4 regions of the Clostridium neonatale genome follow, and region 1 is predicted to be linked to each of the others. Evidence: riboswitches for the same ligand, from Rfam matches in the RefSeq annotation. Region 1 holds a riboswitch; each other region holds the start of a gene.

Region 1 (8,359 bases):
TTTAGACAAACAATTTTGGAACAATCATTGATGAAAAATTTTAAAGCTTCATTTTTCAATGCAAGACACCGCCAACATAAATGCTTTATTTCTTTATTCCATATAAACTCTGAGTATCCAGATATATTTTTATAAATATATGAATTTAAATTCTTACAAATGTGCACTTATAAGAAGAGCAGCTATGCTGCAATTCGGATCTTTGCTTATTTATTGGTGGATACCGGTGTTTTATAAGTAGCTTCCTAAATTATTACAAGTGATTGAAAACTATATTTTTAGACTTGTAATATTCCTAAAAACATAAATTATAACTAAAAAAAGTTAGACATCTATGATTTTAGAGCAAAACAAAGAAATTCAATATATGATAGGCGTAGTATTGCATTAAGAAATTAAAAGCTTAAATTTCCCTGCAATCGAGCCTATCATATATTGAATTTCGGTTGTTATCCACTAAATTCTGATTCTACAGAATATATTTATGTTCTAAACAATAGCTTCTTTGAAGGAAGCTATTAAATCTTCAATATCTTCAAGGCCGACAGATACTCTTATTAATGTATCTGTGATACCTAAATCATTTCTTTTTTCAACTGGAATTGAAGCATGGCTCATTTTTGCAGGATATGAAACAATAGTTTCAACACTACCTAAACTTACAGCTACGGCTACATTTTTCACATGATTTAAAAAATAAGTTGTTGTTTCTAAAGACTTAAATTTAAATGACAAAACGGCGCCAGCGCCAGATGCTTGAGAAAAATGAAGCTCTTTTCCTTCAGCAGAATCTAAAGCTAAATAATATACTTTTTCGACTTCATCTTGTTCATTAAGCCATTTTGCTAATTTATAGGCGTTATTTTGAAGTGCATCCATTCTTACTTTTAATGTTTTAATTCCTCTTATTAGCAAGAAGCAGTCTTGTGGTCCAAGGACAGCACCGAAAGTATTTTGTATTTTATATATTTGATTAGCAATTTCATCGTTATTTGTTACAACTAGTCCTGAGATAACATCACTATGTCCGCCTAGAAATTTTGTTGCACTATGAACTACTATATCTGCACCAAGTTCTAAAGGTCTTTGTAGATAAGGAGACATAAATGTATTATCAACTATTGTAATACATCTATTAGCTTTAGCTATATTAGAAGCAAATCTTAAATCTGTAACTTTTAATAAAGGATTTGATGGCGTTTCTAAATATAAGCCCTTAGTATTTCCTTTAAATGCATTAGCGATTTCATCTATATTTGATGCATCTACAAATGTAAATTCGATATTAAATCTAGAAAATAATTGAGTGGCAGCACGATATGTACCTCCATATACATCACCGCAAATTATAATGTGATCTCCAGCAGAAAAAAGTGAAAGAACTGAGCAAATTGCTGCCATTCCTGAAGCAAAAGCAAATCCTCTTACACCTCCTTCAAGTTCAGAAATTAAATTTTCAAGAATATCACGTGTTGGGTTTCCAGATCGAGAATAATCATATTTTCCAAAATTATTTATATCAAATTGATGAAATGTTGATGTTTGATATATTGGAGTACTTACAGAACCAGTGGCGCTGTCTATATCTCCACTTGCATGTATTAATTTTGTTCCAAAATTCATTTTAGCACCTCATTTAATTAGTAATTTATTTTATAGACTATAATTTTCTGATATTAGATTTATATATATAGGAAATAAAATATAGTTTTATTTCTATGAATTAAGGGCATTTTGTAAATCATCTATTAAATCATTAACATTCTCAATACCAACAGACAATCTTAGTAGATATTCGTCTATTCCTAGACGTTGCCTTATATCTTCAGGAATATCTGCATGAGTTTGAGTAAATGGATAAGTTATAAGTGTTTCTACACCTCCAAGACTTTCAGCAAACTTAATTATTTTGACATTCTCTAATATCTTTGGAACCAATGACTTGTCCTTAATCCTAAATGATAATGTAGAACCAAAACCAGTGGCTTGTTTTAGATTAGCATCATATCCATTAAAGTCTTTTAAGCCCACATATAATACTTTGCTAACATTAGAATTTGATTTTAGGAATTCTGCTAATTTTAGCGCATTTTCTTGAGCTCTATCTAATCTTATATGAAGGGTTTTTATTCCTCTAAGAAGTAGCCAGGAGTCAAATGGAGAGAGAGTTGCTCCAATTGACATATGTGTTCTTTTTAGCTTATCAAGTAAATTCTTATCATTGCCAACAATGAAGCCAGCCAATAAATCATGATGTCCTCCTAGATATTTTGTGCCACTATGTATGACCAAATCAGCACCTAGTGTTAATGGTTTTTGATAGTACGGGGTTAGAAATGTATTATCAACAATTAAGAGTATATTATTATCTTTTGAGATTTTGCCAACTGCCTTTATATCAGTTACTCTCATAGTAGGATTGGATGGTGTTTCAATAAATATCGCTTTAGTATTTTCATTCAAAGCATTTTTTATATTAGAAGTATTAGTAGTATCTACAAAAGAATAGGTTATTCCAAAATCACTAAAAGTTTCATTGAACAGTCTAAAAGTTCCACCATATAAATCTTCAGATAATATTATATGATCACCAGATTTAAAAAGATGAATGCAACAGACAATTGCTGAAACACCAGAAGAAAAGCCAATTGCACCTATACCTTTTTCTAATTTAGCTACAGTTTTTTCTACTTCTTCCCTAGTTGGATTTGTATCACGAGAATAATCGTAACCGGTACTTTTATTAAGTCCTAAATGTTTGAATGTAGCAGTTTGATAAATAGGAAAGCTTATAGCTCCTGTCTTTTCATCTCCGCCTGACGATCCCTGTACTGAAAGTGTTTCTATATTCATAAAATATCATCTCCTAATAATTAAATTAAAATTTTATTACATTGCGCGCTTAAAAGTGTAATAAAAAAAGTCACTTCGAGATAAGAAGTGACTTATGCGTACATAAATAACAATGACAATCTTATCTATCAGGTAAACCTGCAGGATTTAGCACCACAATAAACTAAATGAAAGTTTATCAGGTTGCTGGGTTTCATAGGGCCAGTCCCTCCACCACTCGTAATAAGAGTAATAAATATTTATTTGTTATTTAATATTATACATGTATTATTTTGACTGTCAATGATTTATAGAAATATAATAGGAATTATATGAATTATTATAATAATATATAAATTAAATACTATTAATTTATTTAACTGGCTTCCAAATAATATATTAATATCTAAAAAATAAAAAAAGAGATAATACTGGACACTGTTAAAACTGATGATATAATTTAAAGCATTTATAGGAGAAATTTATTATGGATAAAGTTCAAGAAAAAATTATTGAATTAATCGATGATATATAGCTATAGCTAAAATGCTGGCATTGACTACATATAGATTGTTAAAAGATAATTCAAGAGAGGGATTAGAGATTAAAAGTAAGTTTATTCATAAATTTACTTTTGTAAAATGTGAAAAATACATGGATAAAATTGAAACTTTATTAAAAAAAGATTATTATAATGAATATATGTATATTTAAATATGTAAAATACATAAAACAAAGGTTTATTAGTGAAGATTTGTTTTATGTATTTTTAGTATATTATAATAAGTAATATCTAGTAGTTTTGATTGATATAGTATAATGTTATAATTTATATAATATAGAATTAGATATTATTGAGAAATATTATGTTTGGTATGATTTGTTTAAGGGACGATTTACATTAATAATCATAATATGGATTATATATTAATTAGTGTGAAGGAGGTATTTATGGATATAAAAATATTTAGGCTTTTGGTTGATGCAGTCCCGCAATCTATATGGATAAAAGATAAAGACTTACGCTTCATATATACAAATAAGAGATATATAGATATAAATAATATAAAAAAGGGAAATATTATAGGGTTATGTGAAGAAGATTTATACAGAAAAGAAATAGCTGATAAAAGTAATGAAATGTGCAGTAAAGCATTGAATAGTATGTCTACTGTAAAAGAGAAGAGATACACAAATGAAGGAATAAAAGTAGATTCTACGGTATTTCCATTGATAGATGATAATGGGAAATTAGAAGGAATAGCGGGAATAGATATTCCGATAATATCTAAAGAAGAAAGTATTACTGAAATGATTTTAGATTCGCTTCAAGCTGGAATCTTTTATAAAGACAGAGAATTAGGATATCTGTATACTAATAAGAAATTTGATGATTTACTTAGCAAAGATAAGGAAAGCATAATAGAAAATAAGAATCCGTTAAATGAATCGATATGTGAGTCAAAGAATAGATTTATTCAAGAAGATAAAAAAGTTTTTGAAACTAAAAAAACAGTAAAAAAAGAAGAGAAAATAGAATTAGGGAATGGAGAAAATTTATACACGGAAATCATTAAGACACCAGTTTTAAATGATAATAATGAAGTAAGTGGAATAATAGGGCTATTATTAGATATAACTGATAGAAAAAAGATAGAAAAAAAATTAAAGTATTTAAGTTATACGGATATTTTAACTAAAGTATACAACAGGACATGTTTTGAAGAAAAAGCAAAGAAAATATTTAAAGAAGAAAATTTACCTATGGGTATAATAATGGGAGATACGAATGGCCTCAAAATAGTTAATGATACATTAGGTCATGAAGAAGGCGATGAGCTATTAAAATTAACAACTAAAGTTTTAAAAGATGTTTGTAAAGGGAATGAACTAATTTTTAGAATTGGTGGAGATGAATTTGCTATTATAATTCCAAAGGCAAAAGAAAATGAGTGTGAAACTCTAATAAAGAATATAATAGATAGCTGCAATAATTATAAACATGATTTAATAAAAATAAGTATAGCTTTAGGATATTCAGTTACTTATGATTTAGATAAATCAATATATGATACTTTAAAAGAAGCCGAAGATATGGTGTATAGAAAAAAATTATTAGAAAAAAATAGTTTTAATAGCTCAGTAATATCATCATTACAGGCTACATTGCAGGAAAAAAGTTTAGAAACTAAAGCACATACAGAGAGGGTTGTTGAAAATTCCATAAAAATAGGGGAAAGACTATCATTGCCACTTTCAGTTATGGATGAGCTTATATTAGTAGCAAAATTGCATGATATAGGAAAAATAGGGATAAATGAGTCGATATTATTAAAATTAGATAATTTAACAGAAGAAGAATTTGGGATTATAAAAAGTCATACAGAAAAGGGATATAGAATAATTAAAGCTGCAAATCATCTAGAAAGTGTAGCTAAAGGTGTATTAACTCATCACGAAAGATGGGATGGAAATGGATATCCGCTGAAACTTAAAGAGGACAAGATACCTCTTATAGCGAGAATAGTGAGCGTTGCGGATGCTTATGATGTTATGACTACTAATAGAGTTTACAAGAATGCCTTATCTAAAGATGAAGCAATTAGAGAGTTAAAAAAGAATTCGGGAAAGCAATTTGATCCGAATATAGTGAAAGTGTTCATAGAATGTTTAGAGAGTGCGTAGTTAATAAAGTAGAGTTATTTATATATTAAATTTTAAAATATATAGCTAACTCTATTTTATTTTGTGTAACTTTACAGAATATTAATAAAAATAGAATAAAGATTAATTTAATGATAAAACTAATCATTGACAAATAAAAAAATTGATCTATAATAATTCATATAAACCCCCCTCAGGGGGGTGGGGAGGTATAATATGAATGATGAAAAAAAGAAAGCATTACAATCATTAAAAACGGCCAGAGGGCAAATAGATGGAATAATAAAAATGATAGAAGATGATAGATATTGTATTGACATAGCAAATCAATTGATGGCGGTTCAATCGTTAATAAAAAAAGCTGATGTAACAATACTACAAGGGCATTTAAGACACTGTGTTAAAGATGCATGTATGTCAGAAAATCCAGAAGAAAAGATTGAAGAGTTTAACAAAGTGCTAGAAAAAATCTTATCTAAATAAAGTAAGATAACTAGTATCGATTAGCTGAAAGGAGCGATTTATGAATAAGAAAACTTTAAAAATAGAAGGAATGACATGTTCAGCATGTGCAAATAGGATTGAGAAGGTTATAGGAAAGTTAGATGGTGTTGAGGAGGCAAATGTTAACTTCGCTACAGAATCTTTAAATGTATCTTTTGATGAAAATAAACTAAGTGATAATGATATAGAAAATGCCGTTGTTAAAGCTGGATATGGAGTAAAGAAAAATCTAAAGACTTATACTTTTAAAATAGAAGGTATGACTTGTTCAGCATGTGCAAATAGAGTTGAGAAAGCTGCACAAAAAGTAGAAGGTGTTAACAGTTCATCTGTTAATTTTGCAACTGAAAAGCTTACTGTTAGCATAGATGAAGATCAAGTTGGCTATGGAGAAATAAAGGCTGCAGTAGATAAAGCAGGCTATAAGTTAGTTAAAGAAGGGGAAAAAGCAGAAGGAAAAGAAAAGATGGAAGAGAGTAAGGTGCTATTAATTAGATTTATAGTATCACTAATTTTTACAGTTCCACTTTTAATTATAACTATGGGTCACATGGTTGGTATGCCGCTTCCACATATTATTGATTCTATGATGAATCCATTAAATTTTGCAATAATACAAGTAGTATTAACTTTACCTGTAATGATAATAGGATATAAGTTTTATAGAATAGGAATTAAGAATTTATTCAAACTAAGTCCTAATATGGATTCTTTAATTGCAATTAGTACTTTAGCAGCATTTGTCTATGGATTATTTGGAATCTATAAGATAAATAGTGGAGAAACAGAATATGCTATGCATTTATATTTTGAATCAGCGGCTGTTATTTTAACTTTAATAACATTAGGTAAGTATTTAGAAGCAATCTCTAAAGGAAAGACATCACAAGCTATTAAGAAGTTAATGGGACTAGCACCTAAAACTGCAACATTAATAAGAGATGGTAAGGAAGTAGTAATTCCAATTGAAGAGGTTATAGTTGGGGATATAATCTTAGTTAAGCCAGGAGAAAAGCTACCTGTAGATGGAGAAGTGATTGAAGGTAGTACTGCAATTGATGAATCAATGCTTACTGGAGAAAGTATTCCAGTTGAAAAGGGGATTGGAAGTAGTGTAATTGGGGCAAGCATTAATAAAACTGGATTTATTAAATATAAGGCTACAAAAGTAGGTAAGGATACAGCACTTGCTCAAATTGTAAAACTTGTTGAAGATGCTCAAGGATCAAAGGCACCAATAGCAAAGCTTGCTGATGTTATATCTTCATACTTTGTACCAACTGTTATAATTCTAGCTATTATTTCATCTATAGGATGGTTAATTGCTGGTGAAACTCCTATATTTGCATTAACAATATTTATAGCAGTTCTCGTTATAGCATGCCCATGTGCACTAGGACTTGCAACACCAACAGCTATAATGGTTGGTACTGGTAAGGGTGCTGAAAATGGAGTATTAATAAAAGGTGGCGAGGCCTTAGAAACAACTTATAAGATTAATACTATTGTTTTTGATAAAACAGGTACTATAACAGAAGGAAGGCCAGTAGTTACAGATATTATAACTAATGACATTTCAAAAGATGAAATTCTTATTTTGGCTGCTAGCGCAGAGAAAGGTTCTGAGCACCCATTAGGCGAAGCTATAGTTAGAGATGCAGAAGAGAAGAATTTAGAACTTAAGGCGATAGAAGCGTTTGATGCAATACCTGGTCATGGTATAGAAGTTAAAATTGATGGAAAAGATATTTTACTTGGAAATAAAAAATTAATGACTGAGAAGAATATAGAAATAGATATTTTATCAAAAGATTCAGATAGATTGGCTAGTGAAGGAAAGACACCGATGTATATAGCGATTGATGGAATCTTAAGAGGAATAGTTGCGGTTGCAGATACAGTTAAACCAAGTAGTAAAAATGCAATAGAAACTCTTCATAACATGGGAATAAAGGTTGCAATGATTACTGGAGATAATAAAAAGACAGCAGATGCAATAGCTAAACAGGTAGGAATTGATATAGTACTTGCAGAGGTGCTTCCTGAAGATAAAGCAAATGAAGTTAAAAAACTTCAAGGAGAAAATCAAAAAGTAGCTATGGTCGGAGATGGAATAAATGATGCTCCAGCTCTTGCTCAAGCTGATGTAGGAATAGCAATAGGATCAGGTACTGATGTTGCAATTGAGTCAGCAGATGTAGTTCTTATGAGAAGTGATTTAATGGATGTTACTACTGCAATTAAATTGAGTAAGGCAACTATTAAAAATATAAAAGAGAATCTATTCTGGGCATTTGGGTACAATGTACTTGGAATTCCAGTTGCAATGGGAGTTCTTCATATATTTGGAGGACCACTT
Region 2 (8,359 bases), on a different contig from region 1:
AGAGAAGCGTTAAAAAGAGCTACCTCTGTTTATTTAATAGATAGAGTTATTCCAATGCTGCCTAGAAAGTTATCAAATGGAATTTGTTCATTAAATCCAAAGGTTGATAGACTTACACTTACATGCTTTATGGAAATAAACTCAAAAGGTAAGGTTGTAGATCATGAGATTGTTGAATCTGTAATTAAGACAAATGAAAGAATGACATATACAGATGTAACTAAAATGTTAAGAGATCATGATGAAGAATTGATAAAGAGATATGATTATTTATATGATGACTTTAAACTTATGGAAGAACTTTGCACTATCTTAAGAACAAAAAGAGAAAAAAGAGGAGCTATTGACTTTGAAATAGCAGAAGCTAAGATTGTTTTAAATGAGCTTGGAAAGCCAATAGAAATAAAGCCTTACGAAAGGGCAATTGCAAATAGAATGATAGAAGAATTTATGCTTGCAGCTAATGAAACTGTAGCTGAGCATATGTTTTGGACACATATGCCTTTTGTATATAGAATTCATGAAAATCCAGATGAAGAGAAATTGGCTAAATTTAAAGAATTTATTTATAATTTAGGCTATACAATTCATTGGAAAGAGGATATTCATCCAAAGATGTTCCAAGAAATATTAGAGAAAGTAAAGGGTAAAAATGAGGAAACCGTAGTAAGTACATTATTATTACGTTCAATGATGCAGGCTAGATATGCACCTGAATGTACAGGACATTTTGGCTTGGCTGCTAAATATTATTGTCATTTTACTTCTCCAATAAGAAGATATCCTGATTTACAAATTCATAGAATCATAAAAGAGCATCTTCATGGTGAAATTGATGAAAAGAGAGTAAATAAACTTAAAAATATTGTAGGTCAGGCATCAAAACAATCATCAGAAATGGAAAGAAAAGCACAAGATGCAGAAAGAGAAGTTGATGATTTAAAGAAGGCTGAGTATATGCAAGATCGAATTGGTGAAGAATTTGAAGGAGTTATATCTTCGGTTACATCATTTGGTGTATTTGTTGAACTTCCAAATACAATAGAAGGATTAGTTCATATTACAGATTTAGACGACGATTATTACGTTTATAATGAGAGTCAATTATCTTTAATTGGTGAAAGAACTAGAAAAATATATAAGCTTGGTGATAAAGTAAAAGTTCAATGTGATCATGTAGATATAGATAATAGAGAAATTTTCTTTAAGATTACCCAAGAAGAAGGTAAAACTTTAGATGATGAAGAAAATGAAATAATGCATGAGCAAGAAAACATAGAAGAATAAATAATATAATATAAATACCTTAATATGCCAGCCACTTCAATATAATAAATAATGGATGCTGGCATAATTAAATGTTATAAGAAGATTTGACAATAGAAAAATAATCGAATATTTAATAGACATTATAGCTATAAAGATTTAATTGATTAAAATTTCTAGCTATAATATAATTTTATTTAGGGAAATTTTAACCGAAGTAGAAGGTGATAAAAATGGTAAGAAAGAAAAATTCAAATACATTAGCTGAAAATAGAAAAGCAAGACATGATTATTTTGTTGAAGAAACAATAGAAGCAGGATTAGAGTTAGTAGGAACAGAAGTAAAATCTATAAGAAATGGAAGAGCGAATCTCAAAGATTCCTATGCTGATATATACAATGGAGAGGTATTCATAAAAAATATGCACGTATCTCCATATGAACAAGGAAATATATTTAATGTTGATCCACTTAGAGAAAGAAAATTATTACTTCATAAACAAGAAATTAGAAGACTTGATGAGCTTGTATCTAGGGATGGATATACATTAATTGCATTATCATTATATTTGAAACAAGGAAGAGTTAAAGTTGCACTAGGTATATGTAAAGGTAAGAAAAATTACGATAAAAGGGATGCTATGCTGGAAAAGGCTCATAAGAGAGATATTGACAGAGCTATTAAAGAAAAGTATAGATAATAAATTATAATTATGTAAATGAATATAGGCTTTTTAGAAGCATTTATATTCATTTTTATTTAGTAAACAATTACTTAAAAATTAAAAGTTTTGCGAATTGAATTATTAATTTAATAAATATATTGTAGAAATTTATGAGAGTAGTCAATAAATAGCAATATATTGTGATAAATGGATAATTTAAAACTATATATATTGAAAAAGTTTTAAAAGGTGATAAGTAATATTTCAGGTGTTGTTTGACAGATGAAAAAAATATATTTATAATAACAGACAGAAGCTAAATTAAATATATAGTCTTATCAAGAGTGGCGGAGGGACTGGCCCGATGAAGCCCAGCAACCGATAGATTGGCTCATTTTCCAATTATATACGGTGCTAATTCCTGCAGTTTTTATATTTAAAACTGGTAGATGAGAGAGTAAATTAATGAGTGTTTTATGCGCTAGAGGTTTATTCTCTAGCGCTTTTGTTTTTATCGCGATAATTCAAAAACAGCTTCAAGGAGGAAAAGTGCTTTGATAGAAATAAAAAATGTTGTTAAAAGTTTTGGGGAAACTAAAGTCTTAAAAGATATTTCAATAAGCATAAAGCAGGGGGAAATTTACGGAATAATTGGGCATAGTGGTGCAGGTAAATCAACACTATTAAGATGTATAAATGGTCTTGAAGGATATAATGAAGGAACAGTAAATGTAATGGGACAAGAAGTTTCTACATTAAGCAGCTATGAACTTAGAAAATTTAGAAAAGATTTAGGAATGATTTTTCAAAACTTTAATCTAATGCAAAGAAAGAACGTTTTTGATAATGTAGCTCTTCCTCTTGAAGTTTGGGGATACAGTAAGGAAGAAATAAAGACTAGAGTTTTAGAGCTTCTTAAATTAGTTGGACTAGAAGAAAAAGTTAAAAATAAACCATCAGAATTAAGTGGTGGACAAAAACAAAGAGTAGCAATAGCAAGAGCACTAGCACTAGAACCTAAGGTATTACTTTGTGATGAAGCAACATCAGCTTTAGATCCAAAAACAACAAAAGATATTTTGGCATTACTTTTGAAAATAAATAAAGAACTTGGAATAACCATAGTAGTGGTTACACACCAAATGGAAGTAATAAAAGAAATATGTGAAAAAGTAGCTTTAATAGATGGTGGCGAAATTAGAGCAGAAGGTAAAGTTGAGGACGTATTTTTACAACCAGGAAAATCACTTAAAAAATTCTTAGGTGAAGAAGATGATGAGGTATTACCTGAAGATGGAGTAAATATTAAAATATTTTTCCCAAGTGATTCTTCAGAAAATGCCCTTATAACTAGGATGGCTAGAGAATTAAATATAGATTTTTCAATAGTTTGGGGTAAACTTGAAAAATTCAGACAAAATGTATTAGGTGGGCTTGTAATAAATATAAAAGAAGAAGACAAGGATGCTGTTATTAAGTATCTTGAAGGTAAAGAAATCTTATTGGAGGTGCTTAATTAATGGGTGAGATAGTATTAGATGCATTAAAAGAAACACTAATCATGGTTTTTACATCAACAATTTTTGCAGTAATATTAGGATTTATACCAGCAATTCTTCTAACAGTCACAGCAAATGATGGATTAAAACCTAATAAAATAATATATAATATTTTAGATTTTATAGTAAATACATTAAGGAGTTTTCCGTTTGTTATATTAATGGTAATAATAGTACCACTAACAAGATTTATTGTAGGTAAATCAATTGGTACAACAGCAGCGATAGTTCCACTTACAATAGCAGCAGCACCTTTTGTTGCAAGAGTTATTGAATCTTCATTAAGAGAAGTGGATAAAGGCGTTATTGAGGCTGCTAAAGCATTTGGAGCTTCAAATTTCCAAATAATATTTAAAGTTATGCTAAAAGAGGCTATACCATCAATAATGTCAGGAATAACATTAACAATAATAAGCATAGTTGGTTATTCAGCTATGGCAGGGGCTATTGGTGGAGGAGGACTTGGTGATGTAGCAATAAGATATGGATACCAAAGATTCCAGACAGATGTAATGGTAGTAACTTGTATAATACTTATTATAGTAGTTCAATTACTACAATTTTTAGGAAACTATTTCTACAATAAATTATCAAAATAAAATTAAATTAGTACAATGTGCTTTTAACTTAAATTTTTACTTGATTTGTGAATTGTGCATTGTAAAATATGAATTGATTAAATGGGGGTATCAAATATGAAAAAAAGAATAATTATATCATCAATATTAGCAGGAGTACTTGCATTAAGCTTAATAGGTTGTGGGGGGACAGCTTCAAATGAAGGAACAAAGAGTGATGGAGCTAAAACAGAAGCATCAAACAGTGGAGATGATAAAGTTATAAAAATTGGTGTAACACCAGAACCACATAAAGGCATCGTAGATGCAGCAAAACCTTTACTTGAAAAAGAAGGATATACTGTAGAAATAACAGAATTTAATGATTACGTTCAACCAAATACAGCAGTATCAGAAGGAGATTTAGATGCGAACTTCTTCCAACATAAGCCTTATTTAGATGAACAAAATTCATCAAAGAACTTAGGATTAGTTTCAGTTGGAGGAGTTCACGTAGAACCAATGGGGTTATATTCTAATACTATAAAGAGCTTAGATGAATTAAAAGAGGGCGCAACAATAGCAATTCCTAATGATGCTACAAATGAAGCTAGAGCATTAAAATTATTAGCAGCTAATGGATTAATTGAAATTCCAGATGGAGAATTAATTACTCCAAAAGATATAACTAAAAATGAAAAGAAGATAGAATTCCAAGAATTAGAAGCAGCATCTGTTCCAAGAGCATTAGAAGATGTTGATGCAGCAGTTATTAATGGTAACTATGCAATACCAGCAGGGTTTAATATATCTACTGATGCAATTATTCTTGAAGGTAAAGAATCTGATTACGTAAATATAATTGCTGTAAAAGAAGGCAATGAAAACTTACCTAAGATTCAAGCTTTAGTTAAAGCATTAAATTCAGATGAAGTTAAGAAGTATATTGAAGAAACATATCCAGATGGAGCAGTAGTTCCAGCATTCTAGATTATATAAAAACAGCTTATGTGTTAAATCTTACATAAGCTGTTTTTTATTCTGATTCTGCAGATAAATGCAGTGTATTAATATTATGGGGAAATAGAGTTTGAATCTAAAAAGGAAGCAGAAAGTTTTACTGTACCAACGTGGCTTGGAAAAGAAGTCACAGAAGATAAAAAATATAAAATGGCTAATTATTAGAAAGCAACAAGAAATATAAAATAATTAAATTAAGTTGAGATATAGAAAAAAAATTTATAAGTGATATAATATAAATGTAAACATATATAGATATATATGGATTTAGAATGGAGGGTTTTACATGAAAAGTTTAAAAGGAAGCAAAACAGCAGAAAATTTAATGAAATCATTTGCTGGAGAATGTCAAGCAAGAACTAGGTATACTTATTATTCAAGTGTTGCTAAAAAGGAAGGGTATGTTCAAATTTCCAACATTTTCATGGAGACAGCAGAAAATGAGAAAGAGCATGCAAAAAGATTTTATAAGTTCTTAAAGAATGATTATTCAGGAGAACAAATTGAAATAACAGCAGGCTATCCAGTAGCTCTTTATGATGACACATTAAAGAATTTAAAGGCAGCAGCAAGTGGAGAAAATGAAGAGTGGACTGATTTATACCCTACATTTGCAAAAATTGCAGATGAAGAAGGATATCCAGAAATAGCAGCTGTATATAGACAAATAGCAAAAGTAGAAAATCACCATGAGATTAGATATAATAAATTAGCTAAAAATATTGAAGAAGATAAAGTATTTAAGAAAGACGAAACTGTACTTTGGAAATGTAATAATTGTGGTTATATTTATGAAGGTGCCGAAGCACCAATGGCATGCCCAGCATGTGCACATCCACAATCATACTTTGAAGTATTTGTAGAAAATTATTAAAAATAATATAAACATAAATTATTAAATTTGTGTACGAGCCCCCCATATAAATATATGGGGGCTTTCCTATTTTTTAAGAAATTATATTGTTGGACAATCTATTGATGAGGTGGCATTTGATAATATAATTTTTAGCTAAATATGACCATGTATTAAATTTATAATACCTAAAAAGCAATAAAAATTAAAAATTATTATTAAAAATTTTAAAAAAATATTGACTTAATAAAAATATGGAGTTATGATATATTTTGTAAAAGCAAAAAAATCAAAAGGAGGTAAAAATATGAAAATGAGTAATAGATTTGAAAGACATATTAAAATTAAATATAATTTTTTTACTTATTCATCTGTAATGCCTTCTGGAGTGTATATTTTGTGATTATTTTAATAAAATAAGACTTGAAATATATTTTTTAGAGATTGTATGCGCAGTTGTAAGTAACTGCGCTTTTATTTTGCATAAAATTATAATTTTTATATAACTAGTACTAGAAAAGATAATTGAAGCAAAGCAGTGAAAATGGTAAAAATATTATATTTAAATATGAAAATTAAATATTATAGTTTTAGTTATTCATCTGTGATGCATTTTAAATGGAGGTATAATATTGTGTAATTAATATGATTTAAATCTTAATTACTATTTTATTGGACTAGCACAGCTATGAGTAATAGCTGTGCTTTTTTTTACGACAAAAATTTAGTAGACAATCAAAGGGGGAATAAAACTAATGAATTTTTTTAGAAATTATATTTTGAAGGAATGTAGATTAACAATACTTCCTATAATTGCAATGATAGTTTGTATTTGTATTGACTCATCGTATCCATATCTACAAAAGATATTTGTAGATGACATTATTTTAGGTAATGAGCAAAAATATTTGTTTGGATTTCTAACTATATTTGCTGTATTGGCGTTTACCCAAGGGATATTTGGATATGTAAAAGAATATTTCTTTGATAAATTTGCACTTACGATTTGTAGGCAAATGAGAAGAGATTTATACTCAAAGTTTCAGTCTTTTGAATTTTCATTTTTTGATAATAATAATACTGGAGAATTATTGTCTAGAATAATAGAAGATGTAGATGTTGTTTGGGATACATTAGCTTTTGGAATGAGGCTTTTTATAGAAGCTTTTATACTTTTTGTAGTATGTATTATTATCATGTTAAAAATCAATGTATCATTGACTGTTATATGTGTAAGTGTATTAATACCAGTAATATTTATTGCCAAAGTTATGGATAAAAAATTTTGGGATATATATTCACAAATTAGTGATCAGACAGCTGAAATTAATTCAATAGTTCAACAGGATGTAAGTGGAATACGACTTGTAAAAGCATTTGCACGTGAAAAGTATGAGATATCAAAATTTCTCAAGATTAATGAAAAATTTTATGATTTGAACGTTGAACAAGCTAAGATATTAGGAACCTATGGTCCACTAGTAGAATTTTTAACTAACTGTGCTCCCATACTAATAATAGTATATGGTGGTTATTTATGTATTAATGGTGAATTAAGCTTAGGAAGCTTAATTGCATTTACAAGTTATATATTTAACTTATCTTGGTGTGTAAGAAATTTGGGTTCGCTTGTTAATTTGCTTTCTCAAAATAAAGCCTCAATGGAAAAAATAAATGCTATCTTAAATAGAAAATCAAAAATAATCTCAAAAAAGGATGCTTATAATCCTGAATTTGTAAGAGGAGATATAGAATTTAAAAATGTTAGTTTTTCATATAATGATGAGGAAATATTACATGAGATTAATTTAACTATTCCTCATGGAAGCAAAGTAGCTATTATGGGAGCAACAGGTTCTGGTAAAAGTACATTGCTTTCGCTTATAGGAAGATATTATGACGTTACTAAAGGAGAGATTTTAGTTGATGGTGTTAATGTTAAAGATTGGAACTTAGAGACTTTAAGAGGTAATATGTCAGTAGTATTTCAAGATACTTTTTTATTTTCAGATAGTATTAGAAATAATATTGATTTTGGAAGTGACAAGTCAGAAAGTGAACTTATAGAAGCGGTTAAAGATAGTGAATCATATTCATTTATAGAAGATATGCCAGATAAACTTGAAACTATTATTGGAGAAAGAGGTGTCGGTTTATCAGGAGGGCAGAAACAAAGACTAGCTATTTCAAGAGCTATTATAAGAAAGACACCTATAGTAATTCTTGATGATTCAACTTCAGCTCTTGATATGGAAACAGAATTTAAAGTACTTCAAAATCTAAGAAAAGGTAAAAAGAAATGTACAAATTTCTTAATAGCACATAGAATTTCAGCTGTTAAGGATGCAGATATTATTATATTTATGAAAGATGGCAAAATAATTGAAAAAGGAAATCATACATCTTTAGTAAATTTAAAAGGAAATTACTATAACGTTT
Region 3 (8,359 bases), on a different contig from region 1:
AAAACTGAAAATGATGAAATTTTATAAAACTAAGGAGTCTTATTATGAAAAAAGAATTCTACGATAAACCAATTTACACAATTTCAAATTATATAATTAGTTTTGTTCAGACTAGTATTCATTTTGCAATATGCAATCTGTTACTTATATTATATTTTATATTAACTGCAATTAATCCAAATACTTTTTCAATTCTGCTTCTATTTGTTGCATTAATACCACTTGGACCTTCAATAGGTGCTCTTTATTCTGTTATAAATAAATCACTTAGAGAAAAAGACATGTTTTTTTCTTCTCAGTATTTTAAAGTTTATAAAAATAATTTTTTAAATAATTTGAAGCTTTGGACAATCCTACTATCACTATTTATAATTTTATTTATGGACTTTCAGTTCTTCTATTTTCAAAAACCTAATAGTGGACTACATATAATTTTTTTAATACTTCTAATCTTTTTAGGCTTAATAAGCTTATATGTTTTTCCTATTAATTGTCGCTTTGAAGTTAAAATAAAAGATTTACTTATAACCTCTCTTTATTATATGATCAAAAAATTTCCAACAACAATATTAAAAGCCGTATTAATATTTCTAACATACTATTTATTTAAAAATGTTTCTGTCATATTTTTATTATTTGTTCCAGTAATTCTTTGTTTTATATTTTCTTATTATGATAAAAATATGATTTTAGAACTTGAAAATCGTAGCATAACAAATATTAAATCTATTTAGTCAATTGGGCATTGCAAATGCATGAAAGTCCTGTATAAACTAAAAATCATGCATAAATAGAGCAAATTATCAATATATGCATGGTTTTTATTTATAAAAATTTATACATAAACATTTTACAATAGCCCTTTATACATTTTTTACATATTCTTTTATAATGTAACTTATTTAATCACTTATGAGCTCACTAGCTTCTATATATGGATTTCTATATCTATTTTTCTTAATTGTACTTTTTCCAATATTAATAGCTTTTTTAGGACATATATTTATACATGCCATACAATCTACACATTTTCCATTCCATTTTGGCTTATTGCTTTCAATTGTAATATTATTTACAGGGCATATTTTTTCACACATATTACATCCAATACAATTTTCATTCACATTAAAATTCTTATCTTTATTTTTTAATACATCTTTAAAAATTTTATATTCAAAGCAACCTATTCCATACTTGAATGCTGCTTCTTTTTCTTCTCTTTTTGATATAGACTGTATAAATTCTTCTATCTTACTATCATAATTTGATATTGTATTCTTTGCACGTTTTTCTGTAGGATTGGTTCCCATTTTTGTATAATTTGAGATATATTTAACTGTAAGATAATTATTTATATTCCTTCCTAATAATTTATTAATTTGATAAAAGCTTGTATTAGCACCTCCTCCTCCGGAAACTCCAATAGCAAAAATATATGCATCTGGATTTATTTTTACTCTTGAAAGAAAATCATACATTACTATTGGCACACCAGCATAGTGTATTGGATAAATGAATCCTATCATTTCATCCTCTATTTCAAAACTTTCTTCTCTTAAAGCTTTTGGAATAGATATAAGTTCACAATTTTCAAATGCATATTTTATTTTTTTAGCTACATATAAGCTATTTCCTGTTGCTGTATTATATAATATCTTCATAATTCCTCCTTGATTTATCTCATCATATTTTCTGTTATATTTAAAAATAATTTTGTATATTCATTTCCTATTCGACTAGTTGCAATTGTAATCAGTACTTTTCACTCATTTTCTTTCTCTACTTAATTTTATATTTTGATAATCATCGAATTGTATTTTTAAGAATTAAATCTAGGAGCTTCTAATATACTATTTGCTCTCAAAGTTAACTCTTTTATTTACTATATATGTTTCTTTCAAAAATATATTCTGAAATGTTTATTGCTTACTTTTCTTTTTTAATCCCATTTGGTACTTACCTATAAATGGTGCAGCTATTTTTCTTGGAATCATAACAAGTAATTTATTTTCAATGCCAGGTATTACATTCCCTTTTCCTTTCATAAGAGCATCATATCCCTTTTTAGCAACAAAGGCTGGATCTTTTGCTTTAGGATTATCCTCCTTACCTTCACGTTTGCAAAAATTAGTTTTAGTAGCCCCTGGACAAAGTGCTGTAACAGTAACATTATATGTCTTTAATTCGTGTGCAATCGCTTCAGTTAATGATAGTACATATGCTTTGCTAGCATAATATACAGCAGTATATGGTCCTGGATGATAAGCTCCTGTTGATGCTACATTTAAAATTTTCCCGTGTTTTCTTTTAGCCATTTCTCTTCCATAAAGCTTAGTTAATATGGTTAAACTACTCATATTTAAATTCATCATCTCATAATCTTTTGTTATTTCTTCATTAATAAATTCATTTACATATCCAAACCCTGCATTATTAATTAGGATGTCTACGTTAATATTATTATTCTTTATTTCTTGATATAATTCTTCAGCAGTACCTTTTTTACTTAAATCTTTCTCAAAAATATAGACCATAATTTTATATTTTTCTTCCATGTCTTCTTTCATGTTTTCCAGTACTTTGATATTTCTTCCTGAAAGTATAAGATTATACTTATTCTCAGCAAATATTTTAGCAAATTCATAACCTATTCCACTAGTTGCTCCTGTTATTAAAACATATTCTTTCATTTACTTTTCACCTCTTGTGAATATATTTCTATAGTTTGATATATATCGAATCATATATTTATATTTGTCCTTATATTAAATAAAATTCGGCCTACTTATTTGTCTATTTTAAGCATACTGCAAGCTTCATTTACTAGCTCTTCATTTATCCTGGCAATAAGGTATTTCCCTTTTTTTTCTGTGAAAATAAGTCCGGCATTTGTAAGCTCTTTTAAATGATGTGAAATAGTAGGTGCGCCAATATTAAATTTATTAATTATATCTGTAATAAAACACCCACAACATTCATCATCTTCAAAAGATTTTTCATTACATTTCAAAATTTCTAAATATATTTCTAATCTATTTTCATTAGACAATGCTTTAAATATTTTTGCTAATTCCTTTGAATCCATAGTTCCTCCATAAAAATTGTACATCATAATTCTATCTTTGCATAACAGTTTGATACTTATCGAATTGTTATTTTTATAATATTCTTTTATTTTATCTCTGTCAATAATCTTTAAAGATGTATTGCACAACATAAATAAGGGATGTAGTAAGTTTATAGTGAAATAACCGAAATAAAGTTCTCAAATTGGGCTCGCTTGCTTAAAAAATGAAGCAAGAATTTTTTTAGAATGTAATAAACGTACATTAACATCTTAATTCTGTCAAAAACACATTTGTTTTTTGAGTCAAGCATAAATTATAACAAAAATAAATTAGGTATCTATGGTTTTAGAGAAAACAAAGAAATTCAATATATGAATATGCGTAGTATTGTATTGGAAATTTCAGCTTTTAAATTCTTTGGCAGAGGCTGTTCCAAAATTGTTTGTCCGAAAACCTGCTTTTTGGAGCAAACATTTTTGGGCGCAGCCTCTGCCATTAGAATTTTTAGCTGGAATTTCCCTACAATCGAGCATATCATATATTGAATTTCGGTTATTTCTCACTAAACTCTGATTCTACACAATATCTTTATTAAACGCTTGTTCTAAATCATAAATTATATCATCAATATGTTCTGTTCCAATTGATAATCTTATTGTGTTTGGTTTAATTCCACTTTCTCTTAATTCTTCTTCGTTCATTTGTGAATGTGTAGTACTTGCTGGATGAATTACAAGAGATTTAACATCTGCAACATTAGCAAGTAATGAGAAGATCTCCAATTTATCAATAAATTCTTGAGCTTCTTTTACACCACCTTTAATTTCAAAAGTGAAGATTGAACCTGCTCCATTTGGGAAATATTCTTTATATAATTTATTATATTTACTATCTTCTAATGCTGGATGATTAACACTTTCAACTTGTGGATGATCTTTTAAGAATTCTACAACTTTTAATGTATTTTCAACATGCCTTTCAACTCTTAACGATAGTGTTTCTAACCCCTGTAATAATAAGAATGCATTAAATGGGCTTATGCATGCACCTGTATCTCTTAATATAATTGCTCTTATTCTAGTTACATATGCTGCTGCACCTACAGCTTCTGCAAATTTTATTCCATGATAGCTTGGATCTGCTTCTGTTAATTGTGGGAATTTTCCTGATCCAATCCAGTCAAACTTTCCTGAATCTACAATTACTCCACCTAATGATGTTCCATGTCCACCAATAAATTTAGTTGCTGAATGAACAACAATATCTGCACCGTGTTCTATTGGTCTGAAAAGATATGGTGTTGCAAATGTATTATCAACAATTAATGGTATTTTATGTTTATGTGCAATTTCTGCTACTGCATCCACATCTATAAGACTTGAATTTGGATTTCCTAGTGTTTCTATGAATATTGCTTTTGTATTATCTTGTATAGCTTTTTCAAAGTTTTCTACTTCATCTGCGTCTACAAAAGTTGTTGTTACTCCATAGTCTGGAAGTGTATGTGCTAATAAATTATAAGATCCTCCATATATGGTTTTAGCTGCAACTACATGATCCCCTGCCTTTGTTATATTTTGAATTGCATAAGTTATTGCGGCTGCCCCTGATGCCACTGCAAGTCCTGCAACTCCTCCTTCAAGTGCTGCTACTCTGCTTTCAAATACATCTTGTGTTGAATTAGTTAATCTTCCATATATATTTCCAGCATCAGCTAGTCCAAATCTTGCTGCTGCATGTGCACTATTTTTAAATACATATGATGTTGTTTGATATATTGGTACTGCTCTTGAATCTGTTGCTGGATCTGGACTTTCCTGTCCTACATGAAGTTGTAATGTTTCAAATTTTAATTTTCTTTCTTCTCTACTCATTGATATAACCCCCGTTTTAATAATATATTTTAAACCACATAAATATGATTTAATTACTATGATTTATTACAATAAAGATATCCATTTAAAAGTTAATTACTATCTACTACATTTAAATTTTATAGAATTAAAAACTTTATCTTCCATGGTCTTTTGGAAAACTAAGCTGATCTTTATTGCATAATAAAAAGCTACTTTCAAAGATAAGAAAGTAGCATAAATTCTATTATTATACAATCTTATCTCTCAGATAAAAATATCTGCAGGATTTAGCACCTTAAACTATACTAATGATATATAATTCAGGTTGCCAGACTTCATAGGGCCAGTCCCTCAGTCTTTCTTGATAAAATAATTAAATATTCGATTAAAGTATTCTTATTGAATTACTATGATATGAGTATATATTCTTTATTCATATATGTCAATACTTTTTTCTATATTATTCATTTTTTTTACTCATTATATATATTTTATAAAAACACAATATTATATGTTACTACATATAATATATTAAAAGTAAATTAACAATTAAGCAAAAGATAATTTTTTAAAGGATGTGTTAATCATTGAATAAAGATGATAAACTCACTACAAATTCTCAAGTGGATCCATCTGATCCTTCAACTATTACCCCATTTGTTGATCCACTTCCAGTACCATCTATAGCTAAACCAATTAATTCATGTAATTGTTCAGATTCAGAAGAACCATATTATAAAATCGTTATGAAAGAAGCATATCATAAATTTCATAGATCATTCCCACCAACTAAAATGTGGACATATAATGGAATATTTCCTGGACCTACAATAGAAGTTATGAGAGATGTTCCTATTTTAGTTAAATGGATAAATAATCTGCCAGATGAACATCTACTACCAGTTGATCATACCCTCCATGGTACTATGGATACTCCAGATGTAAGAACTGTAGTTCACTTGCATGGTGCTAATGTAAATGATGATAGTGATGGAAATCCTGAAGCATGGTTTACTAAAAATTATGACACTGTAGGTGAAAGGTTCACTAGAGAAGTTTATGAATATACTAATCATCAATTTGGAGGTACTCTCTGGTATCATGATCACACAATAGGAATAACAAGGTTAAATGTATATGCTGGTTTATCAGGATTTTATCTTATAAGAGACAGTTTAGAAGATAGGTTGAATCTTCCAACGGGTAAATATGAAATACCGATGATTATTCAAGATAGAACATTTAACAGAGATGGTTCATTATTCTATCCTGATTCACCACCACAACAAGACCCACCAGCACCTCAACTACCAAAACCATCAATAATACCAATATTTTTCGGAGAAGTAGCAACTGTAAACGGCAAGGTATGGCCATACCTTAATGTTGAACCACGTAAATATAGATTTAGAATATTAAATGCTTCAAACGGTAGAGGTTATACTCTTAGTTTAGATAATGGTGGTACCTTTACTCAAATAGGTACTGAATTAGCCTTATTGCATGAATCTCAAGAAATTGACTCTTTCATATTGGAACCCGCTGAAAGAATTGATTTAATAATAGATTTTTCAAAATATACTGGCAAAGAAATAATTCTAAAAAATTCAGGTGGCGGTATTCCTATGGCTAGCAATAACATCATGAAATTTAAGGTTTGTCTTCCATTAACTAAGCCTGATACAAGTGTTATTCCTGATCAATTACTTCCATATCATAACATTAATCCTTTATTAGCACGTAAGGAAAGAACCTTGCATTTAGATTCTATGCAAGACGATTTTGGCAGAACAATGCACCTAGTAAATGATAGGATGTGGCATGAACCAACTACAGAAAAGCCTGAATTAGACAGTATAGAAATATGGCATTTAGTTAATCATTTTCAATTTCCTCATCCAATTCACGTTCATTTAGTTGATTTTGAGATACTTGGAAGAAAGACTTTTACTGATGACGATTTTGATGAAAATGGAAACTATAAGTTTGATATAGATGCCTTAGAACCACCAGCCGACTTTGAAAATGGCTTAAAAGATACTGCAAGAGCAGAGCCTGGAATGGTCACAACAATTGTTATGCATTTTAAAAAGCTCGGAGATTATGTTTATCATTGTCATATACTTGAGCATGAAGATAATGATATGATGAGACCATTTAAAGTTATCGAGAATTCTGTTCCAGTAGAATAAAACTATAAATTTAAAAAAATAAATGACTGATTGATGTATAACCAATATCAGTCATTTATTATTTTATTTGCATATGAATCTAATTTCTATATTCATCTATTTTTATAATAATAATTCTTAAAATATCACTATTATGCTAATATTCAGTTATATATATTCTATAAATAACTGAATATTAGCATAATATTTAAAAATGTAACTATCAAACCAATAGTCCATAAAATAATATTTTCAATTAAAGTATTTTTATATTCTCCCATAACTTTTTTAGATGAGGTTAAATAAATTTGTGTAAAAATAGTTATTGGTAATTGTACGCTTAATAACATTTGTGAATATAATAAACCATTAAATGGATTGTTAACAAAAAATATTATTATTAAAGCTGAAATAACTGTAATCAATACACCCATTTTTGTATTTCTATCATCTATATCATAAGATTTTTTGAACATTCCAGCAAATATTGATCCTCCTGCCATTCCAGCTGTAACAGTTGATGCTATTCCTGAAAAAAGTAATGCTATCGCAAATATTATTGCCGCAGAATTTCCTAGTAACGGTTTCAATAATTCTTGTGCTTGTTCAAGTTCTGTTACTGAAATATTATTTTTGAAAAATGTTATTGATAAAAGTACCATTGCACTATTTATAATAAATCCTATTATCATAGATAACAATGTATCCATAAATTCATATTTTAATTGTCTCTCCATTATGGATTTATCTTGAAGATTCCATTTTCTACTTTGAATTACTTCTGAATGTAAAAACAAGTTATGTGGCATAACCACTGCACCTAACACACTCATTATTACTGGTATAGATCCACTTGGTATAGATGGAATTATCCAGCCTCTAGCAGCTTCTCCCCAATCAACATTAACTAAAGCCACCTCAAATATAAAGGCAATTCCAACTATTGATACAAAACCAATTATTACTTTTTCTATTTTTCTATATGAATTTGAAAATAGCATATATATTATTAAAATTGTTGCTATTAAAGCTCCAAATTTTATAGGAATACTAAAAAGCATTTTTAAAGCTATAGCAACCCCTAAAATTTCTGCCATTGCAGTCCCAATTGCAGCTAGTATTGCTGTTGATGTTATTATTTTACCTATGGTAGGTCTTATATACTCACTTATTGCTTCTGAAATACATAAGCCTGTAACTATTCCCAAATGTGCAGCATTATGTTGCAATACTATTAACATTATAGTTGATAGTGTTATCATCC
Region 4 (8,359 bases), on a different contig from region 1:
TACAAGTATACTTATAAAAGTAGAACTTGATTTATGGATGGATATTGAATTTACTTTTAAATTGTGAGTAGCACTTATAATAGGTAAACATGCTGTAATGGTAAGTAAAATAGGCGAAAAATAATTCATATTTTCTTTTTCTCCTAAAATAATTGCTATATTGCTAGTATATTAAATTAAGCATAAAAGGGAACTTAATTATAAAGAAAAAAAATGTTGATATTTATAAAAAGGTTATGAATTTTATAAAATAACAGGTTATATATTAAAAAAGTGATGGCTATTTGTATAAAATATTTACATACCTTCATCGGTGTGTTAAAATACACTTAATATTCAAAATACAAAGGAGTGATTCTTGTGGGGTTAATAACACCGTAGATAGAACGATTATATTTATTATGAAGATACGTGGAGTGGTTGAGGGGCTATATCTGCGATTTAAAAATGCATGTGGAAAGAGCTTTATAATAAATATATTTTGGGGGGCAAAAAATGTTAAATTATAAAAAGTATAAGAGATTTGAAACAATAAACTATAAGGAAAGAACATGGCCAAATAATGAAATAAAGAAGGCACCAATTTGGTGTAGTGTTGATCTAAGAGATGGGAATCAAGCACTTATTAATCCTATGACTGTGGAAGAAAAAGTAGAATTTTTTAATTTACTTGTTAAGCTTGGATTTAAGGAAATTGAAGTCGGATTTCCTTCTGCATCACAAATTGAATATGATTTCTTAAGAAAATTAATAGACGAAAATCTTATTCCGGATGATGTTTATGTACAAGTTTTAACACAAGCAAGACCTCACCTTATAGAAAAAACATTTGAAAGTTTAAAAGGCTTAAATAAAGCTATTGTTCATATATATAATTCAACTTCAGTTCTTCAAAGAGATGTTGTTTTTAATATGAGTAAGGAAGAAATAAAGCAAATTGCAGTTGAAGGAACTAAACTTGTAAAGGGATATGTAGAAAAATTTGATGGAAAGATAGTACTTGAATATTCACCAGAAAGCTTTACAGGAACAGAAGTTGAGTATGCTCTTGAAATCTGTGATGCAGTTGCAGATGTATGGGAAGCTACTAAAGAAAATAAAATAATTATAAATTTACCATCAACTGTACAGATGGATACGCCAAATGTGTATGCTGATCAAATTGAATGGGTGTCTAAGCATTTTAAAGACAGAGAAAGAATCATATTAAGTGTTCATCCACATAATGATAGAGGTACAGGTGTTGCTGATGCTGAGCTTGCTCTTCTTGCAGGTGCAGATAGAGTAGAGGGAACACTTCTTGGTAATGGAGAAAGAACCGGTAATGTTGATATTTTAACTGTGGCTTATAATATGTTTTCGCATGGAGTAAATCCAGAGCTTAATATTGAAAATATTGATGAAATAGTAGAAGTATATGAAAGATGCGTTAAAATACCTGTACATGTAAGACATCCTTATGCAGGTAACTTAGTATTTACAGCGTTCTCAGGATCTCACCAAGATGCTATAAATAAAGGGATGAAGAAGTATGAAGAAAGACATGATGGAATATGGCAGGTTCCATACTTACCAATAGACCCAAGTGATTTAGGCCGTGAATATGAGGCATTAGTTAGAATTAACAGTCAATCAGGTAAAGGTGGAGTGGCATTTGTAATGGACCATTGCTATGGATTTAAGCTACCTAAGACTATGCAGAAAGAGTTTGCAGATGTTATTCAAAAGATTTCAGAAGGAAAAGGAGAAGTTTCACCTACTGAAGTTATGGATGCATTTACTCGTGAATATCTAGAAAGACAAGATGCTCTAAAGCTTGATAAATGTCAGTTCTTTGATTATTCTGAAACTAATGGGGATAATGATACTAAAGTAAATATGAATGTTGTTTATAATGGACAAGCTAGAAGTATAGAAGGTATAGGTAATGGGCCTATTGATGCATTTAAAAATGCTATAGGAAAAAATATTGATATAGATGTTAAAATAATTGATTATAATGAACATGCTATGAGTACAGGTTCTGAAGCAAAGGCAGCATCTTATGTTTATATGCAAAGAAATGATAATAAAGAAAAAACATTTGGTGTTGGTGTAGATAGTAATATTACAAGAGCATCTATTAAGGCAATGCTAAGTGCAATCAACCGTTTATACAGTAAATAAATTACGAGTGTCAGAGGTTAGTGGATAACAACCGAAATTCAATATATGATATACTCGTATTGTAGGAAAATTGAAGTTAAAAATTCAAAAGACAGAGGTTGTGCCCAAAACTGTTTGCTCCAAAAAACAAGTTTTGGACAAACAATTTTGGAACAGCCTCTGTCTAAGAATTTAATAACTCCAATTTTTAATACAATACTACGTATATTCATATATTGAATTTCTTTGTTTTCTATAAAATCATAAATACTAAGTTTCTTTTGTTCATGCGTGAAAATACAATTCTGGTAATTTATAGAGTCGCTTATTACATAATAAATGCTAGCGATTCGAGCCAAATACAAGATTTAGATTCTCGGCTCATGGGTGTCTTAAATTCAAAAATAAAGCTATAGAATTTTTACATTAATGATTGTTCCAAAATTTTTTGTCTGATTTTAGATGACTCAAACAGTTTTGGGTACAATCATTGATGTTTAAATTATTAGATTCATTATTTGTAACAAGTGAGCACCATATAAGTGCTTTATTTTGATTATTTTACTTTAAACTTAGTATATCTTATATTTATATTATGGAATAAATAAGTTAATATTATAAATTTATCTAAAGAATATATTGACATTTTAAGAAAATAAATATATACTAAATTCATCAACTAACAATTGAATATATAACTTATCAAGAGTGGTGGAGGGACTGGCCCTATGAAGCCCAGCAACCGATATATTAGTTCATTTACTATATATAATGGTGCTAATTCCTGCAGTTATTTTTTATAACTGATAGATAAGAGGATGAATTTTATGGTGATTATTACGCTAGAGTTTATTCTCTGGCGTTTTATTTTTATTTAATTCTTAGTAACTTGATAGTATTAGAAGGGGGCATATATATGGCAAAATTAAGTGGAAGATTAGATGGATTTACAGAATCAGTCATTAGAGCTATGACAAGAGTTTCTGAAGAATGTGGTGCTATAAACTTATCGCAAGGATTTCCGGATTTTGATCCACCAAAAGAAATAACAGATAGATTAAAAGAAGTGGCAGATGAAGGACCGCATCAATATTCAATAACATGGGGAGCACAAAATTTTAGAGAAAAGCTTGCAGCTAAGCAAGAAAAGTTTATGGGAATTCATATTGATCCTAAAGAAAATATAGTAGTTACATGTGGAAGTACAGAAGCAATGATGGCTGCAATGATGAGTGTTTGTAATGTAGATGATAAAGTAATTGTATTTTCACCATTTTATGAAAACTATACAGCAGATACAGTTCTTTCAGGTTCTGAGCCAATATATGTTGAGCTTAAACCACCAACTTTTACATTTGATAAAGATGAATTAAGACATGCATTTGAGCAAAATCCAAAAGCACTTGTTCTTTGTAATCCATCAAATCCAACAGGAAAGGTATTTACAAGGGAAGAACTTCAGTACATTGCAGATCTTGCCATAGAGTTTGATACTTTTGTAATAACAGATGAAGTGTATGAACATTTGGTATATCCTCCATATAAACATACTTACATAGCTTCATTTCCTGGAATGTTTGAAAGAACAATATCATGTAGTTCATTATCAAAGACATACTCAATTACTGGATGGCGACTTGGATATATAATTGCAAGCAAAGAAGTGATAGAACAATGTAAGAAGGTTCATGACTTCTTAACAGTTGGAGCAGCAGCGCCACTTCAGGAAGCAGCTGTTAAAGGACTAGAATTTGGACAAGATTATTATGATGGATTAACAGATCTATATGATAAGAAAAGAAAATTCTTTTTAGAAGGTTTAGATAAAATAGGATTAAAGTATTTTGAACCACAAGGTGCTTATTACGTTATGGTTGATATATCAGAATTTGGATATGAAGATGACTATGAATTCTGTATATGGCTTGCAAGAACAATAGGAGTTGCAGCAGTTCCAGGATCAAGTTTCTTTAGAGGCAATGTTAATAATTATATAAGACTACATTTTGCCAAAACAGAAGCAACTCTTAGAGAAGCACTTAAAAGATTAGAGAATTTAAAAAATTATATGAAAAAGTAAATTAATATATAAATGTAGGTGTAATTTAAATTAAGATTCTGATAAATAAAATATAACAATATATTGTGATTTCAAGAAAAGGTAAAGAATAAAAGAAAGTACATTGAAATCACAATATATAAATAAAAAATCAAAATAAATATGACTAATTATATAAGAATTATTATAATTAAAAAATAAAAAGCAATAATAATTTAGTGAAGATTATAGGGAGAATAAAATATGAAAATTTTAAAAAAATTAGGAGCATTATCATTAATAACAGCAGTAGGCATTAGTTTAATTGCATGCGGAGGAGCAAAGGATAAAAGTACAGAGAGTAATAACCAAGCTTCAAGTGGAAGTTCAAAGGATATTATTGTAGGTGTTTGCCCTGGTCCTTATGGAGATATGATTAAGGAAGTGTTTACACCATTACTTGAAAAAAAGGGATATAAAATCACAGTAAAGGAATTTAGTGATTATATTCAACCAGATCAAGCTTTAAATAATGGAGAAATTCAAGCAAACTTAATGCAGCATACAGAATACTTAAAGAAATTTAGCGCTGATAATAATTTAGATATTTCAGCTGTTAAAACTGTACCAACACTTGGAATGGGTATGTTCTCACAAAAATATGATTCAATTGACAAAATTCCAGATGGTGCAAAAATAGCTATTCCAAATGATGCATCAAATCTTGCAAGAGCATTAAACGTGTTGAGTGCTAATGGATTAATTAAGTTAAAAGATAATGTTGATGCAACAAAAGCAAGTACACTTGATATTGCAGAAAATACTAAAAATATTGAGTTCGTTGAAGTTGAAGGTGCTCAACTTGCAAGAAGTTTAGATAGTGTAGATGCTGCACTTGTTCCGGGAAATTATGCATTTGCATCAGGTTTTGATTATAGCAAAGCATTAGCTGTAGAGCCATTAACAGAAAATTATAAAAATGTAGTAGCAGTTAGAACAGAAGATTTAGATAAAGAACTAGGAAAAGATCTTTTAGAAGTAATAGAATCAGATGATTTTAAAACAGCAATAGAAAACAGTAAGTTTAAAGACTTTTCTAAACCAGAATGGTGGAAATAATATAATTAAGAAAAAAATTTTAAATTATATTAGAGTGTAATATAAACTAAAATATAAGTAATATTATCATATTAATGCAGAAATCTAGCTTACGATAATGGCAATATTATTGTAAGCTAGAAAAAATTATATGGGTGGTGATAAGAATGATTGAATTAAAAGATATAAATGTTGAATTTAAAATAAAAGGAAAAAAAGTGCAAGCGGTTAAAGATGTGAATCTAAAAATAAACAAAGGTGAAATCTTTGGAATTGTTGGATTAAGTGGAGCGGGAAAGAGTACACTTGTCAGAGTAATAAATTTACTTCAAAAACCTACATCAGGACAAGTAATTATAGATGATGAAGATATAACTAATATAAGCAGAAGCAAGCTTAGGGAAAAAAGATTAAAAATAGGAATGATATTTCAACAATTTAATTTAATAAGTGGAAAGACAATATATGAAAATATAGAGTTCGTTTTAAAAGCAAATAATTATCCAAAAGATAAAAGAAATGAAAGAATCAATGAATTACTAAGCTTAGTTAAACTTGAAGAAAAAAAAGAAGTATATCCAGCAAACTTAAGTGGCGGGCAAAAACAAAGAGTAGGTATTGCAAGAGCTATTGCTAACAATCCAGAAGTGCTTTTGTGTGATGAGGCTACATCAGCATTGGATTTAGAAAATACTGAAGAAATACTTAATCTATTAAAGGATATACATGATAAGCTAAATATTACTATTGTATTTATAACTCATGAAATGGAAGTGGCAAAGAAATTATTTAATAGGGTAGCAGTTATGAGTAATGGAGAAATAGTTGAAGTTAATGATGTATATTCAATTTTTTCTGATCCTAAACATGAAGTTACTAAGTCTTTAATTAATAAAAATTCAAGTGTTGATCTTCCAAGGGAAATTTTTGATTTATTAGGTGAAGGCGAAATAATTAAAATAAATTATAAAGGAAATGATAGCTTAAAACCTGTAATATCAGAAGTAGCTAAAAATTATAATGTTGATATTAGTATAATTCATGGAAAGATAGATTATATAGATAATAAACCAATAGGAACTTTGATTGTAAGTATAGTTGGCGATAAGGAAGAAATAGCAAGAGCAAAGCAGTTTATAAAGAATAATGTGGTAAAAACTGAAAGAATAATTAATGATTATTTGGAGGTGATATAGATGGAAAATACAATAGAAATTTTAAAAGTGGAACTTTTGCAGGCAGTTTTAGATAGTTCTAAAATGATTGTTACAGCTATGATTATATCTTTGTTTGTAGGGGGAGCAATTGGACTTATACTTTATTTAACTTCTAATAAACTATTTTTTAAAAACAAGATAATTAATGGTATTGCAAGTTTTATTATAAATATAATACGTTCACTTCCATTTGTAATATTGTTAGTGTTATTATTACCAGTTACAAAATTAATAGTAGGATCAAGCATTGGACCTGAAGCTGCAACAGTACCTATAACAATTGCATCTATTGCATTCTTTGCAAGACTTAGTGAAGGGGCATTTAGTGAAGTTGATAGTGGAGTAATTGAGGCGGCAATATCATCTGGTGCAAGCTTTAAATTAATATTAACAGATGTTCTTATTGTTGAAGCTCTTCCAAGTTTAATAAGAGCAATAACTGTTAATCTTGTAAGTTTAATAGGTTTTTCAGCAATGGCTGGAATTGTTGGTGGAGGCGGGATTGGAGACCTTGCCATAAGATACGGATATTATAGATATGAAACTGGAGTCATGATTGTAACTGTGGCTATATTAGTAATATTGGTTCAATTTATTCAAATTAGTGGTGATTTAATAGCTGGAAAAGTTTATAGAAGATAGAAAATTATGATCAAATATTATTTAGGAATAAGCAATATTGATTTTAACATAGGAGGGGAAATATGGATATTAATGAACTTAAAAAAATAGTAAAAGATGAAAGTCAAATTGTCATTGGAGATAAAATTGAAAAAAAGTATTTAAGTGATAGTTTACAAAGAGAATATGGACATGCCGATGCACTAGTTTTTGTAAAATCAACACAAGAAGTTCAAAATATAATAAAGTATGCGAGTGTAAATAAAATTCATATAACTCCAAGAGGTGCTGGAACTGGACTTACTGGAGCAACTGTACCGCTTCATGGAGGTATTGTATTAGATTTTTCAAAAATGAATAAAATACTTGAAATAGATGAAGAAAATTTAACATTAACAGTTGAGCCTGGTGTTCTTTTAAAAGATGTACAATCTTATGTTGAAGAAAGAAATTTTTTTTATCCACCAGATCCAGGAGAAAAAACTGCTTCAATTGGTGGAAATGTCAGCACAAATGCAGGCGGAATGAGAGCTGTTAAATATGGAGTTACAAGAGATTATGTAAGAGAAATGGAAGTTGTAACTGGTGATGGAAAAGCTATAACTGTTGGTGGTAAAACTATAAAAAATAGTACAGGACTGGATTTAAAAAACTTAATTATAGGATCAGAAGGAACTCTTGCGGTTATTACTAAGATAGTTTTAAAAATAATACCAAAACCAGAAAAGTCAATAAGTGTATTAGTTCCATTTAATAATTTGGAAGATGGAGTTAATTCTGTTATAAAAATTCTTAAAGCCAGTGCAAATCCTACAGCCATAGAATTTATGGAAAGAAATGTAGCTGAAAATTCAGAGAAATTTTTAGATCTTAAACTGCCTTCTGATAAAGGTGAAGCATTTTTACTATTAACATTTGATGGAGATGAGTCAGAAATTAAATCAAATTCTGAGAAAGCAAAGAAAGTGCTTTTAAACTCTGATGCTTTAGATTTTATTATTTTAAATGAAGAAGAAGCAATAAATACGTGGAAAATAAGAGGAGCTTTGTGTAATGCTATTGAAGCAAATGATGAAAGCATACCTATTGATATAGTAGTACCAATAACAAAAATATCTGAATTTGCTAAGTTTACAAGCGAACTTGGTAGAAAATACAACATTAAGTTAATTTATTTTGGTCATGCTGGTGATGGAAATATACATGTAAGTGTTTTGAGAAACCATTTAGAAGAAAAGGT

What was found. A riboswitch is a leader RNA that binds a small molecule or an ion and turns the genes downstream of it on or off. The one in region 1 is predicted to bind S-adenosylmethionine.
Region 2: it holds a riboswitch for S-adenosylmethionine, as region 1 does, so the genes downstream of both, CNEONATNEC86_RS04585 (methionine ABC transporter ATP-binding protein) here and CNEONATNEC86_RS19425 (trans-sulfuration enzyme family protein) in region 1, are expected to answer to the same signal.
Region 3: it holds a riboswitch for S-adenosylmethionine, as region 1 does, so the genes downstream of both, CNEONATNEC86_RS05815 (O-acetylhomoserine aminocarboxypropyltransferase/cysteine synthase family protein) here and CNEONATNEC86_RS19425 (trans-sulfuration enzyme family protein) in region 1, are expected to answer to the same signal.
Region 4: it holds a riboswitch for S-adenosylmethionine, as region 1 does, so the genes downstream of both, CNEONATNEC86_RS11930 (pyridoxal phosphate-dependent aminotransferase) here and CNEONATNEC86_RS19425 (trans-sulfuration enzyme family protein) in region 1, are expected to answer to the same signal.

Annotation. Positions count from the first base shown of each region.
Region 1 covers NZ_UICR01000003.1:256,609-264,967, reverse strand. Annotated here, with positions in the region: gene CNEONATNEC86_RS19430 (trans-sulfuration enzyme family protein) at 490-1,623, opposite strand; gene CNEONATNEC86_RS19425 (trans-sulfuration enzyme family protein) at 1,717-2,853, opposite strand; SAM riboswitch class I at 2,972-3,082, opposite strand; gene CNEONATNEC86_RS19420 (sensor domain-containing diguanylate cyclase/phosphohydrolase) at 3,784-5,517, shown strand; gene CNEONATNEC86_RS19415 (metal-sensing transcriptional repressor) at 5,713-5,979, shown strand; gene CNEONATNEC86_RS19410 (heavy metal translocating P-type ATPase) at 6,020-8,359, shown strand, end outside.
Region 2 covers NZ_UICR01000001.1:1,000,195-1,008,553, forward strand. Annotated here, with positions in the region: gene rnr (ribonuclease R) at 1-1,287, shown strand, start outside; gene smpB (SsrA-binding protein SmpB) at 1,500-1,967, shown strand; SAM riboswitch class I at 2,264-2,387, shown strand; gene CNEONATNEC86_RS04585 (methionine ABC transporter ATP-binding protein) at 2,486-3,451, shown strand; gene CNEONATNEC86_RS04590 (methionine ABC transporter permease) at 3,451-4,089, shown strand; gene CNEONATNEC86_RS04595 (MetQ/NlpA family ABC transporter substrate-binding protein) at 4,186-5,037, shown strand; gene rbr (rubrerythrin) at 5,354-5,941, shown strand; gene CNEONATNEC86_RS04605 (ABC transporter ATP-binding protein) at 6,676-8,359, shown strand, end outside.
Region 3 covers NZ_UICR01000001.1:1,287,658-1,296,016, reverse strand. Annotated here, with positions in the region: gene CNEONATNEC86_RS05840 (sensor histidine kinase) at 1-27, shown strand, start outside; gene CNEONATNEC86_RS05835 (DUF624 domain-containing protein) at 45-734, shown strand; gene CNEONATNEC86_RS05830 (EFR1 family ferrodoxin) at 903-1,661, opposite strand; gene CNEONATNEC86_RS05825 (SDR family NAD(P)-dependent oxidoreductase) at 1,920-2,690, opposite strand; gene CNEONATNEC86_RS05820 (ArsR/SmtB family transcription factor) at 2,786-3,085, opposite strand; gene CNEONATNEC86_RS05815 (O-acetylhomoserine aminocarboxypropyltransferase/cysteine synthase family protein) at 3,644-4,942, opposite strand; SAM riboswitch class I at 5,179-5,295, opposite strand; gene CNEONATNEC86_RS05810 (multicopper oxidase family protein) at 5,512-7,116, shown strand; gene CNEONATNEC86_RS05805 (Nramp family divalent metal transporter) at 7,275-8,359, opposite strand, start outside.
Region 4 covers NZ_UICR01000002.1:71,750-80,108, reverse strand. Annotated here, with positions in the region: gene CNEONATNEC86_RS11940 (MntP/YtaF family protein) at 1-129, opposite strand, end outside; gene leuA (2-isopropylmalate synthase) at 496-2,166, shown strand; SAM riboswitch class I at 2,842-2,962, shown strand; gene CNEONATNEC86_RS11930 (pyridoxal phosphate-dependent aminotransferase) at 3,062-4,225, shown strand; gene CNEONATNEC86_RS11925 (MetQ/NlpA family ABC transporter substrate-binding protein) at 4,448-5,302, shown strand; gene CNEONATNEC86_RS11920 (methionine ABC transporter ATP-binding protein) at 5,449-6,477, shown strand; gene CNEONATNEC86_RS11915 (methionine ABC transporter permease) at 6,478-7,140, shown strand; gene CNEONATNEC86_RS11910 (FAD-binding oxidoreductase) at 7,203-8,359, shown strand, end outside.